DNA from 2 places in the Citrobacter sp. LST-B2 genome. Region 1 is predicted to be linked to the other one. Evidence: predicted binding sites of a transcription regulator. Region 1 holds the regulator's gene; the other holds the start of a gene.
The links. The regulator PurR, encoded in region 1, represses purine synthesis genes. The targets are predictions, from matches to a motif close to CANGCAAACGTTTGCNTG.
Positions count from the first base shown of each region.

Region 2: the regulator PurR is predicted to act here: its motif matches at 6,087-6,104, upstream of tusA (sulfurtransferase TusA).

Region 1 covers NZ_CP192598.1:2,315,286-2,323,179, reverse strand. Annotated here, with positions in the region: gene ACQ0PY_RS11150 (ATP-dependent helicase) at 1-1,151, shown strand, start outside; gene grxD (monothiol glutaredoxin 4) at 1,217-1,564, opposite strand; gene ACQ0PY_RS11140 (C40 family peptidase) at 1,900-2,733, shown strand; gene sodB (superoxide dismutase [Fe]) at 2,860-3,441, shown strand; gene ACQ0PY_RS11130 (MFS transporter) at 3,488-4,654, opposite strand; gene cydH (cytochrome bd-I oxidase subunit CydH) at 4,822-4,911, opposite strand; gene purR (HTH-type transcriptional repressor PurR) at 5,205-6,230, shown strand; gene punR (DNA-binding transcriptional activator PunR) at 6,227-7,159, opposite strand; gene punC (purine nucleoside transporter PunC) at 7,271-7,894, shown strand, end outside.
Region 2 covers NZ_CP192598.1:324,831-332,724, reverse strand. Annotated here, with positions in the region: gene ftsY (signal recognition particle-docking protein FtsY) at 1-1,252, opposite strand, end outside; gene rsmD (16S rRNA (guanine(966)-N(2))-methyltransferase) at 1,412-2,008, shown strand; gene ACQ0PY_RS01525 (DUF1145 family protein) at 1,998-2,267, shown strand; gene ACQ0PY_RS01520 (DUF2500 domain-containing protein) at 2,333-2,692, opposite strand; gene ACQ0PY_RS01515 (lysoplasmalogenase) at 2,834-3,460, shown strand; gene zntA (Zn(II)/Cd(II)/Pb(II) translocating P-type ATPase ZntA) at 3,537-5,735, shown strand; gene tusA (sulfurtransferase TusA) at 5,781-6,026, opposite strand; gene ACQ0PY_RS01500 (7-cyano-7-deazaguanine/7-aminomethyl-7-deazaguanine transporter) at 6,333-6,998, shown strand; gene ACQ0PY_RS01495 (DcrB family lipoprotein) at 7,076-7,633, shown strand; gene ACQ0PY_RS01490 (MFS transporter) at 7,637-7,894, opposite strand, start outside.

The DNA.
Region 1 (7,894 bases):
TCCGTGATTATTCACCGGATATGCTCGATGAGTTGCTGGCGACGGGTGAAGTCATCTGGTCAGGACAAAAGAAACTGGGCGACGATGATGGACGGGTGGTACTGCATTTACGGGATTACCTGGCAGAAACGCTTTCCCCGCCATCCGGTGACAGCGAGGCGCTTTCAGACTTACAGCGCGCAATTTTGGACGTTCTTTCTGGTGGTGGCGCATGGTTTGCGCAGCAACTTAGCGCGTTGATTCAGACGCGTGCGGCAGACGCTGGCGGTGACGAGTGGTTAACGCCAGCCACGCTGCATGAGGCACTTTGGGGTCTGGTCTGGCAAGGGTATATAACGACCGATATCTGGGCTCCGCTGCGTGGCCTGACGCGTACTGTCGCCGCATCGCGCCAGCCGTCACGACGTTCGCCGCGTATGCGTCGTGGACGCCCGGCTTATGCCGCGCCGCGCCTCTCGTCCATCGCTGTACCGGTTTCTTACACCACGCCTGCGCTGGCCGGTCGCTGGTCGTTGCTGCCGCGAGAGACGTTGAATGATACTGAAAGGATGCTGGCCTGTGCCGAGAATATGCTCGATCGCTACGGCGTAATTGGTCGCCAGGCCGTGATTGCCGAGAATGTGCCTGGCGGCTTTCCCGCCATGCAGACGCTGTGCCGAAGCATGGAAGATTCTGGGCGAATTCTGCGTGGGCGGTTCGTGGAGGGAATGGGCGGCGCGCAGTTTGCCGAGCGGGACACTGTCGATCGTCTTCGCGATCTGACGTCGTCGACGTCTGAACAACAGGCGTTTACGGCGGTGGCGCTATCTGCGAACGATCCCGCTAATCCCTGGGGAACGCTACTACCGTGGCCGACGCATCCGTCATCTCTGGTCCCCGGGCGGCGTAACGGCGCGTTTGTCGTGATTTCCGCTGGACAGTTGCGGCTGTACCTTGCTCAGGGAGGAAAAAAGATGATGATCTGGACAGAAAATGAGGAAATGCCTTCGCCGGAGATTTTCAGGGCGCTGGCGAGAGCCTTACGCCGTGAACCGCGACTGCGTTTCACACTGTCGGAAGTTAACGATAAACCGGTACGGCAAACCCCTCTCTTTACCCTGCTACGGGAAGTCGGGTTTTCCAGTTCGCCGCAGGGGCTGGACTGGGGATAGGAAGCGCAGAAATGAAAAGGAGCTTAACCTGAGTCAGGAAAAGCTCCCCTTTAACCGTCTACTGATTACTCAGCGTCTGATTCTTCAGATTTGTATTTTGCAGCGGTCTCTTTGATCAACTGCTGCAGTTCGCCGCGCTGGTACATTTCGATCAAAATGTCGCAGCCGCCAACCAGTTCACCGTCAACCCACAGCTGTGGGAAGGTCGGCCAGTTTGCATATTTTGGCAGTTCTGCGCGAATATCCGGGTTTTGCAGAATATCCACATAGGCAAAACGCTCACCACAGGCGGAAAGTGCCTGCACAGCCTGGGCGGAGAAGCCGCAGCTTGGCAGTTTTGGAGAACCTTTCATATACAGGAGAATCGGGTTTTCAGCGATCTGGCGCTGGATTTTTTCGATAGTGGTGCTCATTGTCTTGCTTCCTTAACTTCTTTTACGGCAGTCGACTGACATTGTAGCGTTTCAGAGCGACATCGGAAAATAACATTTTCATTACGCTTTACTATTTTATCGTCTGAACGCATAAGTTGCATTCCCAATAATAGTTTCCTCAGTGCCTGTGTCGAAAGTGTGCGCTAAATAAGCAGATTTAGCTTTGGCTGCTGTTTTTTTTTGCACTCAATAGCGAAACCGTATTTTTAACAATAAAAGCTATTAACTTTATTCGTTTCTATAGATTAGAATCATCAGGTTTTGTAAATCACACGCAGGTATGATTGCGACCTGCCTTAACAGAGGAATGCTCAGTGGCGCGGATAAACCGACTTTCCCTCACGCTCTGTGCTTTGCTATTTACAACGATTCCCTTTATGCCGATGGCACATGCGTCCAAGCAAGCCAGGGATACGGCTGGTCTTACGGATAGTAAGAAAACCAGCAACAAAAAGAAAAGTACGGCAACAGCAAAAAAAACGAATAAAACCAATCAAAAAACCGCCAGGAAAACGACCAGCAAAACCAGCACGAAAACCGCCTCTTCTTCTAAGAAAAAAATCACCGCCTCTGCCAAAACCAGCAAAACAGCCAGTCGCAAAAGTAAAACCGTCGCTGCGAAAAAGACAGCCGCTGTCAGCTGGAGTGAAAAGTGCACCCCGCGTAAAGGACACAAGCCGACGTGTGTGAAAGTGAAGAACACGGCGTCAGGAAAGATTGCGGATGCCCATAAAGTGAAAGTGCAAAAAGCGACCAGCACGGCGATGAACAAATTAATGAGTCAGATTGGCAAGCCGTACCGCTGGGGTGGTACGTCTCCGCGCACCGGTTTCGATTGCAGCGGTCTGGTTTATTACGCTTATAAAGATCTGGTTAAATTCCGTATTCCGCGCACAGCAAATGAAATGTATCACCTGCGTGATGCCGCACCGATTGATCGTGGGGAATTGAAAAATGGCGATCTGGTGTTCTTCCGCACTCAGGGACGTGGTACTGCCGATCACGTCGGCGTTTATGTCGGCAACGGCAAATTTATTCAGTCACCGCGCAGCGGTCAGGAAATCCAGATCACATCGCTCAGCGAAGATTACTGGCAACGCCACTATGTCGGCGCTCGCCGGGTCATGACGCCCAAAACCATTCGTTAAAACTTTACCCTGTTGTTAACGCAACAGGGTAAGTTCATCTTTTGTCTCACCTTTCAATTTGCTACCCTATCCTTACGCACAATAAGGTTATTGCGCGAAATACTATTAATAATAAGGAGAGAAGCAATGTCGTTCGAATTACCTGCACTACCGTATGCCAAAGATGCGCTTGCGCCGCACATTTCCGCCGAGACGCTGGAATATCACTATGGCAAACACCATCAGACCTATGTCACCAACCTGAACAACCTGATCAAAGGCACTGCCTTTGAAGGGAAATCACTGGAAGAGATCGTACGCAGTTCGGAAGGCGGCGTGTTCAATAACGCTGCTCAGGTCTGGAACCACACGTTCTACTGGAACTGCCTGGCACCGAATGCTGGTGGCGAGCCAACCGGCGAACTGGCTGACGCGATTGCCGTCTCTTTCGGCAGCTTTGCCGAGTTCAAAGCGCAATTTACCGACGCGGCGATCAAAAACTTCGGCTCTGGCTGGACCTGGCTGGTTAAAGGAAAAGAGGGCAAGCTGGCTATCGTTTCCACCTCCAACGCTGGCACGCCGTTGACCACCGACGCCACGCCGTTGATGACCGTCGACGTATGGGAGCATGCATACTACATTGACTACCGCAATGCGCGTCCTGGCTACCTGGAACACTTCTGGGCGCTGGTAAACTGGGAGTTTGTAGCGAAGAACTTCGCCGCGTAAAAAAGATAACGCAGAAGGGAATCCCTTCTGCGTTTTTGTCCTGCCGTTAACTGGCGACGCACACCTGTTCAGGTTGTTTTCTCGCCGAGATAAACACCAGCAACAGCGCCATACCCGCCACAATCGCCCCCATCACAGGAACAAAACTGTAGCCTAATCCGCCTGAAATGACGGCCCCGCCAGCCGCAGCGCCCAGCGCATTTCCAAGGTTAAACGCGCCAATGTTCACGGAAGATGAGAGACCCGGCGCTTCATGAGCCACACGCATGACGCGCATTTGTAACGGAGGGACGACCGCAAAGGTTGCCGCCCCCCAGACCACCATGCTGACCGCCGCGCCCAGTTCATTCTGCGCCAGGAAAGGGATCGCCAGCATAATTACCATCAGCAGCAGCAAAAAGCCCTTCAGCGTGCCGTTAACCGAGCGATCGGCCAGTTTCCCTCCGAGGTAGTTGCCAATGGAGAAGCCCACACCGATCAGAACCAGCATCCCGGTCACAAAGGCCGGTGTCGCATGGGTGATGCTTTGCAGAACAGGCGAAATATAGGTATAGAGCGTGAACATGGCGCCCGCTCCCAGTACGGTAGTCAGTAGCGCGGAGAGCACCTGAGGACGCATCAGCACCGCCAGCTCTTTTTTCACTTCCGGGCGCGCCCCGGCACCGCCTTTTGGCAATGATAAGAAGAGACTCAACATCGAGATAACCCCCAGCCCCGCTGTCGCCATAAACGACATTCGCCAGCCGATGGTTTCACCCAGCCAGGTCGCCGCCGGCACACCGCCGATATTGGCGATGGTCAGCCCCATAAACATGGTCGCAACGGCGCTCGCCTGTTTGTGCTTCGGCACCACGCTTGCCGCCACCACCGAGCCCAGGCCGAAGAATGCGCCGTGGTTAAGGCTGGTTAAAATACGTGACAACATCAGCGTGGTGTAATCCGGTGAAATCGCCGAGAGCACGTTACCGAGCGTAAAGATAGCCATCAGAAAAATGAGCGCATTACGGCGTCCGCGATGTGACAGCAACAGCGTCATCAACGGCGCGCCGACCATCACGCCGACCGCATAGGCACTAATCAGCATACCTGCCGCGGGAATAGACACATCAACGCCACGCGCGATGACGGGCAGCAGACCCATTGGCGAGAATTCGGTGGTACCGATGCCAAACGCACCAATGGCCAGCGCCAGTAACGGATAATTGATTTTCATGCAGTGATGACTCCGGCTCTTCGCGACAGGGCGCGATGCTTAACAAAGAGTCAAAAGCATGACATCAATCACAAAAAAAGAGAAGTTAACAAAAATACAAAAGACTTTTGCAGATTCAATAACAATATGGCGGGAGGTTCGAGGGAGCAGGAACTCCCCCGAGGGGATCAGTGCAGTGCCGCCGTCAGGCCGCCCGCAACGATTAAAGCCAGGACAATAAACGTGGTCACTAATGAAAATTTCAGATCGGTGCTCATCAACTTTTCTCCTTTTTATACCCACACAAAAAGTGATATAGCGCATTTTTACACACTTGAGTGTAAAAATCTCCCACGATTTAGAGTGATATGTGCTTTTAATACTTCCCCTTTTCGTAAAGATCAGACAAAATTCGACGCTTACTTGATTAGCGTACCGGCCATTGACCCCTTCCTGACGTTCCGTGTCGTTTCCCGGCGTGCCGCAGCCCAGACGTTGGGCACAGGATGAGTAAAGGCAAACGTTTACTTGGCGTAATTTAATGTTCAGGTTGGGTCTGGAGTGAGATTTAATGGCAACAATTAAAGATGTAGCGAAGCGCGCAAACGTTTCCACTACAACCGTGTCACACGTAATTAACAAAACGCGTTTCGTCGCTGAAGAAACACGCAATGCAGTGTGGGCGGCAATCAAAGAATTGCACTATTCCCCCAGCGCGGTTGCCCGTAGCCTGAAAGTTAACCATACCAAATCTATCGGTTTGCTGGCGACGAGCAGCGAAGCCCCCTATTTTGCTGAAATTATTGAAGCGGTTGAGAAGAACTGCTTCCAGAAGGGCTATACCCTGATCCTCGGCAACGTCTGGAACAACCTGGAAAAGCAGCGTGCCTATCTGTCGATGATGGCGCAAAAACGCGTTGATGGCCTGTTGGTAATGTGTTCCGAATACCCCGATCCCCTGCTCTCGATGCTGGAAGAATATCGTCATATCCCAATGGTGGTGATGGACTGGGGCGAAGCCAAAGCCGACTTCACTGATACGGTGATTGATAACGCCTTCGAGGGCGGCTACATGGCAGGCCGTTACCTCGTCGAGCGTGGACATCGCGAAATTGGCGTGATCCCAGGACTGATGGAGCGTAACACCGGCGCAGGCCGTTTGGCCGGATTTATGAAAGCGATGGATGAAGCGCTGATTAAAGTGCCTGAAAACTGGATTGTTCAAGGCGACTTCGAGCCGGAATCCGGCTACCGCGCCATGCAGCAAATTCTGTCGCAGGCGCATCGCCCAACGGCGGTCTTCTGTGGCGGCGATGTCATGGCGATGGGCGCCCTTTGCGCCGCTGATGAGATGGGTCTGCGCGTCCCGCAGGACGTGTCGCTGATAGGCTACGACAACGTGCGCAACGCCCGCTTCTTTACACCAGCGTTGACCACCATCCACCAGCCGAAAGATTCACTGGGTGAGACGGCCTTTAATATGTTACTGGACCGTATCGTCAATAAACGCGAAGAGTCGCAGTCTATTGAAGTCCACCCGCGCCTGGTGGAGCGCCGCTCCGTGGCGGATGGCCCGTTCCGCGACTACCGTCGTTAAGCCTCTTCTGCGGGAGTCTCATCGGGCTCCCGCAGCCACTCTTTGTTCAGCGTTTCACTGTCTCCCAGATAATCCAGCAGCCAGATCAGCGCAGGTGACATATCATTCTGCTGCCAGGTCAGGCAACAGGCCGCATCCGGGAAAGGATTATCCAGATTTAACGCGACCCACTGCCCCTTGTTGAGATACGACTTGGCGAAATGTGTCGGGACCATGCCGACACAGAGTCCGGCGCTGATACAGGTCGCGGAAGAATCCCAGTCCGGCACCACCACCCGCTTCTGATTGTCCAGCAGCCAGGTCACGCGTTTCGGCAGCGTGCGGGAGGTATCTTCCAGCACCAGCGACGGCCAGTTGCGCAACGTGTCATCGCTTAACGGCCCGCTCATGGCGGCCAGCGGATGCGTACTGGCAACGACACAACACCAGCTCAGCTTACCCATATCGCGGAAAGTGTATCGTCCGCCAACCGGGATCGCCTGGGTTGCCCCGATGGCGAGTTCGACCCGACCATCTGACAGCGCGTCCCAGACGCCATTAAACACCTCCTGGAAGACCAGTAGTTCCACGTCATCAAAGTGGCGGTAGAAATCGACAATCAATTGCCGCGTGCGTTCCGGGCGCACGATATTGTCCACCGCAATGGGGAGTTGCCCACGCCAGCCGTTAGCGATCTGCTGACACTGTTGACGCGTGATCTGCATTTTTTTGATGACAGAGCGGCCTTCTTTCAAAAACCAGGCGCCCGCCGGGGTTAACACCACATCACGATGGCGACGTTCAAAAAGCGGGACGGCCAGCCACTCTTCCAGTTGGCGAACCGTATAGCTGACCGCTGAAGGCACCCGGTGCAACTCCTGGGCCGCGGAACTGAAGCTCCCGTTGCGTGCCACGGCATCGACCACTTCCAGCGCATATTCTGACCACATAATCTGCCTACAAAATTTTTGAATGCAATAAACAAATATTACCGTTTCACAAGCCCAAATTCACTCCCTACACTCTGCGCCAGTGTGATTAATCAAAATTAGAGAACAACTATGCAACCAGGAAAAGGGTTTTTAGTCTGGCTGGCAGGGCTCAGCGTGTTGGGTTTTCTGGCAACCGACATGTATTTGCCCGCTTTTGCCGCCATTCAATCTGACCTGCAAACACCGGCCTCTGCCGTAAGCGCCAGCCTGAGTCTGTTTTTAGCAGGCTTTGCCGTCGCCCAACTGCTGTGGGGACCCCTCTCTGACCGTTATGGCCGTAAACCGATCCTGTTGCTGGGTCTGTCTGTCTTCGCCCTCGGTAGCCTGGGTATGCTGTGGGTGGAGAGCGCAACGGGCCTGTTAGTACTGCGTTTTATTCAGGCCGTGGGAGTCTGCGCGGCGACCGTCATCTGGCAGGCGCTGGTTACCGATTACTATCCTTCGCATAAAATTAACCGCATTTTCGCGACCATCATGCCGCTGGTCGGGCTGTCTCCTGCACTGGCGCCGTTATTAGGCAGTTGGATTCTGACCCATCTTTCCTGGCAGGCGATCTTTGCCACGCTGTTTTTCATCACGCTGCTGCTGATGCTGCCCGCCCTGTTTTTAAAGCCCACCACCCGGGCTCGCGATGACAGCAAGGACAAACTGACGTTCACCACCCTGCTGCGTGCGAAAGCGTACCGCGGCAAC
Region 2 (7,894 bases), 2.0 Mb from region 1:
CAAGCGTCAGCATAACTTCATGCGGCGCGTCTTCGTCCAGTTTCTTCATCACGCGAACGATTTTTTTCAGTTCTTCCATCAGGTGCGATTTGTTTTGCAGACGACCTGCGGTATCGGCAATCAGCACATCAATGTGTCGCGCCTTCGCGGCCTGAATGGCGTCGAAGATAACGGAAGCGGAATCCGCGCCGGTATGCTGGGCAATCACCGGAATATTGTTACGCTGACCCCAGACCTGCAACTGTTCGACCGCTGCGGCGCGGAACGTATCGCCCGCCGCCAGCATCACGGATTTCCCTTGCTGTTCAAACTGGCGCGCCAGCTTACCGATGGTGGTGGTTTTCCCCACCCCATTCACGCCGACCATCAGAATAACAAACGGCGTTTTACCTTCAACGTTCAGCGGTTCATCGACTTTCGCCAGAATCTCGCCCATCTCGTCTTTCAGCAGTCCGTACAGCGCTTCAGCATCTTTAAGCTGTTTGCGGCTGGCGCCTTCCGTCAGATTGGCGATGATTTTGCGCGTGGTTTCCACGCCCACATCGGCAATCAGCAGTTGTTCTTCCAGCTCTTCAAACAGATCATCGTCGATTTTTTTACCACGGAACAGACTGATAAATCCGGAACCGAGGTTTTCTTTGGTTTTCAGTAAACTGCGTTTCAGACGCGCGAAAAAACCTTCTTTGGTCGGTTTTTCCTGTTCCTGAATCATCTCTTCGACCGGCGCGTCTTTTTCCGCCAGCGGAACGATCATTTGCGCGTCTTCCGCCGCTTCCGCCGCCAGCGCTTGTGCTTCCAACTCTTCGTCGGTCAGTTCCGGTTCGTTTTGCGCCTCTTCTTCTACCGCTTCAACAATCTCAACGGTTTCCGCTTCGGCCTGCCACTCTTCGGCGGAGGTTTCCTCTTCGGCTTTCACCTCTTCCGGCAACGGCAGCTCTTCGTGCGCAACGGCAATCTGCGGCTCAACCTGCGCGTCAACATGCTCTTTCGCGACAGTGGGTTCTGCTGACTGGATGGTTTCGATTTCCTGAACCTGTTCCGTCACCTCAACCACTTCCTCAGCAAAGGCTTCAGCCTCTTCTTTGCTGTGAAGCGGCGCTTGCGCTTCTACGTCAGCCGCCGTTTCAACGGGTTCGTCGGACGGTAATTGCGCTTCAACACCCTGCTGATCTTCGGTTTTTTGTTCTTGTTCCTGCTCTTTTTCACCAAAGCCCAGCCAGGAAAAGAAGCCACGTTTTTTCTGTTTTGCCATCTGCGATTACGCTCCTGGGGACTCATTCTCTTGCCGCTTTGAGGCATCCTGAATGATTTTGTGTATAGACGCTAAAAAAAATGATGAAATAGTCTATCACTTTACTTAATCCACATCACCGCCTGGAATCATCTGCACGCGGCGGTTTGAGCAACAGAAATGAAAAAAACGAATCACTCAGGTAGCGGCCAAATCCGCATTATTGGCGGACAATGGCGCGGCCGCAAACTCCCGGTCCCCGATAGCCCTGGTCTCCGTCCGACAACGGATCGCGTGCGTGAAACGCTGTTTAACTGGCTGGCACCGGTGATAGTAGAAGCCCAATGTCTGGACTGTTTTGCCGGAAGCGGCGCACTGGGGCTGGAAGCGCTATCACGCTATGCCGCTGGCGCCACGCTGCTGGAGAGGGATCGCGCAGTCTCTCAGCAGTTACAAAAGAACCTGGCTACGCTGAAAGCAGGGAATGCAAAAGTCGTTAACACGAATACCCTGACATTCCTGACGCAGTCAGGCACGCCGCATAACGTGGTATTTGTCGATCCGCCGTTTCGTAAAGGGTTACTGGAAGAGACCTTAAACCTGCTGGAAACTCACGGCTGGCTGGCGGATGTTGCCTGGATTTACGTGGAAAGCGAAGTGGAAAACGGTCTGCCGCCCGTGCCGACGAACTGGTCATTGTACCGGGAAAAAATCGCCGGGCAGGTCGCGTACCGTTTGTATCAACGCGAAGCACAAGGAGAAAGCGATGCTGATTAATCTTGGTCGACTACTGATGCTCGGCGTGTGGGCATTCTTATTGTTAAACCTGGTGCAACCCTTCCCGCGACCGCTCAACATCTTCGTTAACGTCGCCCTCGTGTTCATGGTACTGATGCACGGCATGCAGCTGGCGCTACTGAAGTCCACCCTGCCCAAAGACGGACCGCAAATGACCACCGGTGAGAAAGTCCGTATTTTCCTGTTTGGCGTGTTTGAGCTGCTGGTCTGGCAGAAGAAGTTTAACGTTAAAAAGTAATACGGCATGAAGGTGCCGGATAGCGCTTCGCTTATCCGGCTTACCCAGGTGAGCGGTTTCCCGTCTTATGGCTGAGCAACAAACTCGACGAAGCGCGACCCTTTGTAGCTTAGCGTCCCTTTATCCCCCACCGTCAGCGCATGATACTGACGCGCCTCCAGGCGGAAGGTCTTTTCCAGCCCGCCGTTCTGTGGTTTAAAGCTCACCTCATAGCGCATACTGGTTCCCGCTGGCGTGACCTGCTGCTGTCGGGAACGTCGGTCGTTGATGGGCTTTTCACGTTTATTGCTGACCACCATTTGCGCCTGACGAAGCGGTGCCGCATCGTTATCGGCTTTTTCCCGCCGCTGTTGCATAAAGCGGAATGAGGCGGCAACGATAATTAACACAATGATAATAATGAAGAAAAGTGGCGGCTTACTCATATTGATAACCCATCAGAAAATGCGGAAATAAGCATACCCTGCCCGTTATGGTGTTGTCATCAGGCGGTCGCGGCCTCTACACTGAACATCAGGGTTGTGAGCATACCGCTTACGAAAAAATAACGAATTCAAGGAACTATGATGCTTTGGTCGTTTATCGCTGTCTGCCTTTCCGCATGGTTATTTGTGGATGCCTCCTACCGTGGACCCGCCTGGCAACGCTGGGTCTTTAAACCCGTCACCTTATTACTCCTGCTGTTACTGGCCTGGCAGGCGCCGATGTTCAACGCCGTGAGCTATCTGGTGCTGGCCGGTCTTTGCGCCTCACTGGTTGGCGATGCGCTAACATTATTGCCGCGTCAGCGACTGCTCTATGCGATTGGCGCCTTTTTCCTCTCGCACCTGTTGTACACCATCTATTTTGCCAGCCAGATGACGCTCTCTTTCTTCTGGCCGCTACCGCTGGTGCTGATGGTGCTGGGCGCGCTGCTGATTGCGGTGATCTGGACACGCCTTGAAGAACTGCGCTGGCCGGTGTGTACCTTTATCGCCATGACGCTGGTGATGGTCTGGTTAGCCGGTGAGCTGTGGTTTTTCCGCCCCACCGCACCTGCGCTGTCGGCGTTTTTGGGCGCGTCGCTGCTGTTCATTGGCAACATCGTCTGGCTGGGCAGTCATTACCGCTGTCGTTTCCGCGCGGACAACGCTATCGCCGCCGCCTGCTACTTTGCCGGGCACTTCCTGATCGTCCGCTCGCTTTATCTCTAATAACGCTTGACTCTGGAGTCGACTCCAGAGTGTATCCTCCGGTTAATGAGAAAATTATCATCAACCGGAGGATGCCATGTCGATACCTGCTCACAATGGCAAAAAAGCCCCACAATTTTCATCTTTCAAGCCAGCTCCCACGCCGCAGAAGCCCGATGACTGCTGCTGCGAAGGCGCATGCTCAGCCCCTGAACCTATTGTTGAAACGGTAAAAGGCACCCGCTATAGCTGGAAAGTATCCGGGATGGACTGCGCCGCCTGCGCCCGCAAAGTAGAAAACGCGGTGCGCCAGGTCAGCGGCGTCAACCAGGTTCAGGTGCTGTTTGCCACCGAGAAACTGGTCGTCGACAGCAACGGCGATCTTCGCCTGCAAATCGAGCATGCGGTGCAAAAAGCGGGTTACACCCTACGCGATGAACAGGCGAAGGAAGAAACGCCTGAATCCCGCTTTAAAGAGAACCTGCCGCTGCTCACGCTTCTCGTCATGATGGCGCTCAGTTGGGGACTGGAGCAGTTCAACCATCCGTTCGGCCAACTGGCATTCATCGCCACGACGCTGGTCGGCCTGTTCCCGATTGCCCGCCAGGCGCTACGGCTGATAAAAACCGGCAGTTGGTTTGCCATTGAAACGCTGATGAGCGTCGCGGCTATCGGGGCGCTGTTCATCGGTGCCACAGCAGAAGCGGCGATGGTATTGCTGCTGTTCCTGATTGGCGAACGCCTCGAAGGCTGGGCCGCCAGTCGCGCCCGCAAAGGGGTCAGCGCGCTGATGGCGCTGAAACCGGAAACCGCGACACGTCTGCGCGACGGCGTACGCGAAGAGGTGGCGATCAACACGCTGCAACCGGGCGACATCATTGAAGTCGCTGCCGGGGGACGTCTCCCTGCCGACGGTAAACTGGTCTCTGGTTTTGCCAGTTTTGATGAGAGTGCGTTGACGGGAGAATCGATCCCGGTGGAACGCGCCACCGGTGAAAAAGTCCCGGCGGGGGCGACCAGCGTGGACCGTCTCGTCACGCTGGAAGTGCTCTCTGAACCGGGTGCCAGCGCGATTGACCGCATTCTGAAGTTAATCGAAGAGGCCGAGGAGCGTCGTGCGCCAATCGAGCGTTTTATCGACCGCTTCAGCCGAATTTATACGCCGGCGATTATGGCCGTCGCCCTGCTGGTGACGCTCGTCCCGCCGCTGCTGTTCGCGGGATCCTGGCAGGAGTGGATTTATAAAGGGTTAACGCTGCTGCTAATCGGCTGTCCGTGTGCGCTGGTCATCTCTACACCGGCAGCCATCACTTCTGGACTGGCGGCAGCAGCTCGTCGCGGGGCATTGATTAAAGGCGGCGCGGCGCTGGAACAGTTGGGCCGTATCACCCAGGTCGCCTTTGATAAAACCGGGACGTTGACCGTCGGGAAACCGTGCGTCACGGCAATTCATCCGGCCACCGGCGTCAGTGAGTCTGAACTGCTGGCGCTGGCAGCGGCTGTCGAGCAAGGCGCAACGCATCCACTGGCGCAGGCCATTGTGCGCGAAGCACAAACCGCAGGGCTGACGATCCCATCCGCCGAGGGGCAACGGGCGCTGGTAGGGTCAGGGATTGAAGCGCAGGTGAATGGCGAAAGCGTTCTGATTTGCGCTGCCGGGAAACGTCCTGCCGACGCCTTTGCCGGAGAGATTAACCAGCTTGAAAGCGCCGGGCAGACGGTCGTTCTGGTCCTGCGCAATGAGACCGTGATCGGCGTCATCGCCCTGCAGGATACGCTACGCGACGATGCCCGTTCCGCCATCCGCGAACTGAATGCGCTGGGCGTGAACGGCGTGATCCTGACTGGCGATAACCCGCGCGCGGCAGCCGCCATTGCTGGCGAGCTGGGTCTGACGTATAACGCCGGGCTGCTACCGGAAGATAAAGTGAAGGCGGTCACCACGCTCAATCAACAGTCGCCGCTGGCAATGGTGGGGGATGGCATTAACGATGCGCCGGCGATGAAGGCCGCCGCTATCGGGATCGCGATGGGTAGCGGCACCGATGTGGCGCTGGAAACGGCGGACGCCGCACTGACGCATAACCGCCTTACCGGGCTGGTGCAGATGATCCAACTGGCGCGTGCGACCCACGCCAATATCCGTCAGAACATCACCATTGCGCTGGGACTGAAGGGGATATTTCTTGTCACCACGCTGCTCGGAATGACCGGTCTGTGGCTGGCGGTGCTGGCGGATACCGGGGCAACGGTGCTGGTTACCGCCAATGCGCTCAGATTGTTACGTAAAGGATAACGTTTTTTTGCCGGATGGCGCTAACGCTTATCCGGCATAACAAGATTACTGGCCTTTACGCACCAGATAGCGGTACGGCAGAGAGTCAGTCTCTTTTGCCACCAGCTCATGCTCCATAAACGTACAGAAGCCGGGAATGTCGCGGGTGGTCGCCGGGTCGTCCGCCACAATCAGCAGCGTTTCGCCGGTCCGCATGTTGCGTACGGTTTTACGCACCATCATCACCGGTTCCGGGCAGCGGAGCCCCTGGGCATCAAGGGTATGGTCGGGAGAGGAAAACAGATCGCTCATCGTGGTCTCATTCACTAAAAAAACGGCTGTAGTTTACGCTCAGTTCGGAAGTAAGCCAATCAGGTTAACGATTGCGTGAAAAATAGCCATTGCAATGCCACCGCAAAGCAGTATTATGCGGCGGCCTGAAAAAAGGAAGACGCGTTATAGGCGCCATCAGTTTGTTTAAGGTCAGCGCACAGCGCCCGGAGCGTACACGTCGTACGTGAGGAGCGCGAGCACTGCCCGAGAGCAAAATGGCAAGTAAAATAGCATCTGGCACGAATTGGGTTCCCTCACCCCAATCATCAATTAAAAAGGTACAATATGGCTCCGTTCACACAATCGCAGCGCGTAAAAGCGTTGTTCTGGCTATCGCTATTCCATCTGCTGGTGATCACCTCCAGTAACTATCTGGTCCAGCTCCCGGTCTCCATTTTTGGTTTCCATACCACCTGGGGCGCGTTTAGCTTTCCGTTTATTTTCCTCGCTACCGATCTGACCGTGCGCATTTTTGGCGCGCCATTGGCCCGTCGAATTATCTTTGCGGTGATGATGCCAGCGTTGCTGATCTCTTATGTGATTTCGTCGCTGTTCTATATGGGCTCCTGGCAGGGATTCGGGGCACTGATGCACTTCAATCTGTTTGTCGCCCGTATCGCAGTCGCCAGCTTTATGGCCTATGCACTGGGACAAATTCTCGATGTGCATGTCTTTAACCGCCTGCGACAGAACCGCCGCTGGTGGATGGCCCCGACCGCCTCAACGCTGTTTGGCAACGTCAGCGATACCCTTGCCTTTTTCTTCATTGCCTTCTGGCGCAGTCCGGATGCCTTCATGGCCGAGCACTGGATGGAAATCGCCATCGTCGATTACTGTTTCAAAGTGCTGATCAGCATCCTGTTCTTCCTGCCGATGTATGGCGTATTGCTGAATATGTTGCTGAAAAAACTGGCAGATAAATCTGAAATCCCGGCGATGCAGACAAGTTGAGCTAAAGGTTCCTTTTCCGGGTTGTGATAAGATGAACGGATGCGCCGTTATGGCCGTTTATCGAAAGGAAGAAGTCAATGCGTAATCTGGTTAAATATGTCGGTATTGGCCTGCTGGTTATGGGGCTGGCGGCCTGTGATAATAGTGATACAAAAGCGCCGGCAGAAGGCACGGCGGCAGAAAGCAACGCAACCGGTCAGCCGGTTTCTCTGCTGGATGGCAAACTGAGTTTCTCACTGCCGGCAGATATGACGGACCAGAGTGGCAAGCTGGGTACGCAGGCCAACAATATGCACGTCTACTCTGACGCGACCGGCCAGAAAGCGGTGATTGTCATCGTCGGTGATAACAGCAACGAAGAGCTGTCCGTGCTGGCAAAACGCCTTGAAGATCAGCAGCGCAGCCGTGACCCGCAGTTGCAGGTGGTGACCAACAAATCCATCGAGCTGAAAGGTCACACGCTGCAACAGTTAGACAGCATCATCTCGGCGAAAGGCCAGACCGCTTACTCTTCTGTGGTGCTGGGAAAAGTCGATAACCAACTGCTGACTCTGCAAATTACGCTGCCAGCGGACGACCAGCAGAAAGCGCAGACGGCCGCTGAAAACATCATCAATACGCTGGTTATTCAGTAACCATCAGGACGACGAGACGGCCTCTGGCGATTCCTGCAGAGGCCGTTTTTTTAACCGCCAGGTTAGCAGCAACGCAACCGCCACCAGCCCTGCCGCCGCCAGGTAAATGACCGGCACGCCAGCCCAGGTCATCACCAGCCCAGCCAACGGTCCCGTCACCCCCAGCGACAGATCCATAAACACCGTATACGTCGCCAGCGCCGAGCCCTGATTCTGCTGCGGCACCGCTTTGACCGCCACCACGCCAAGCGCCGGGAAGAC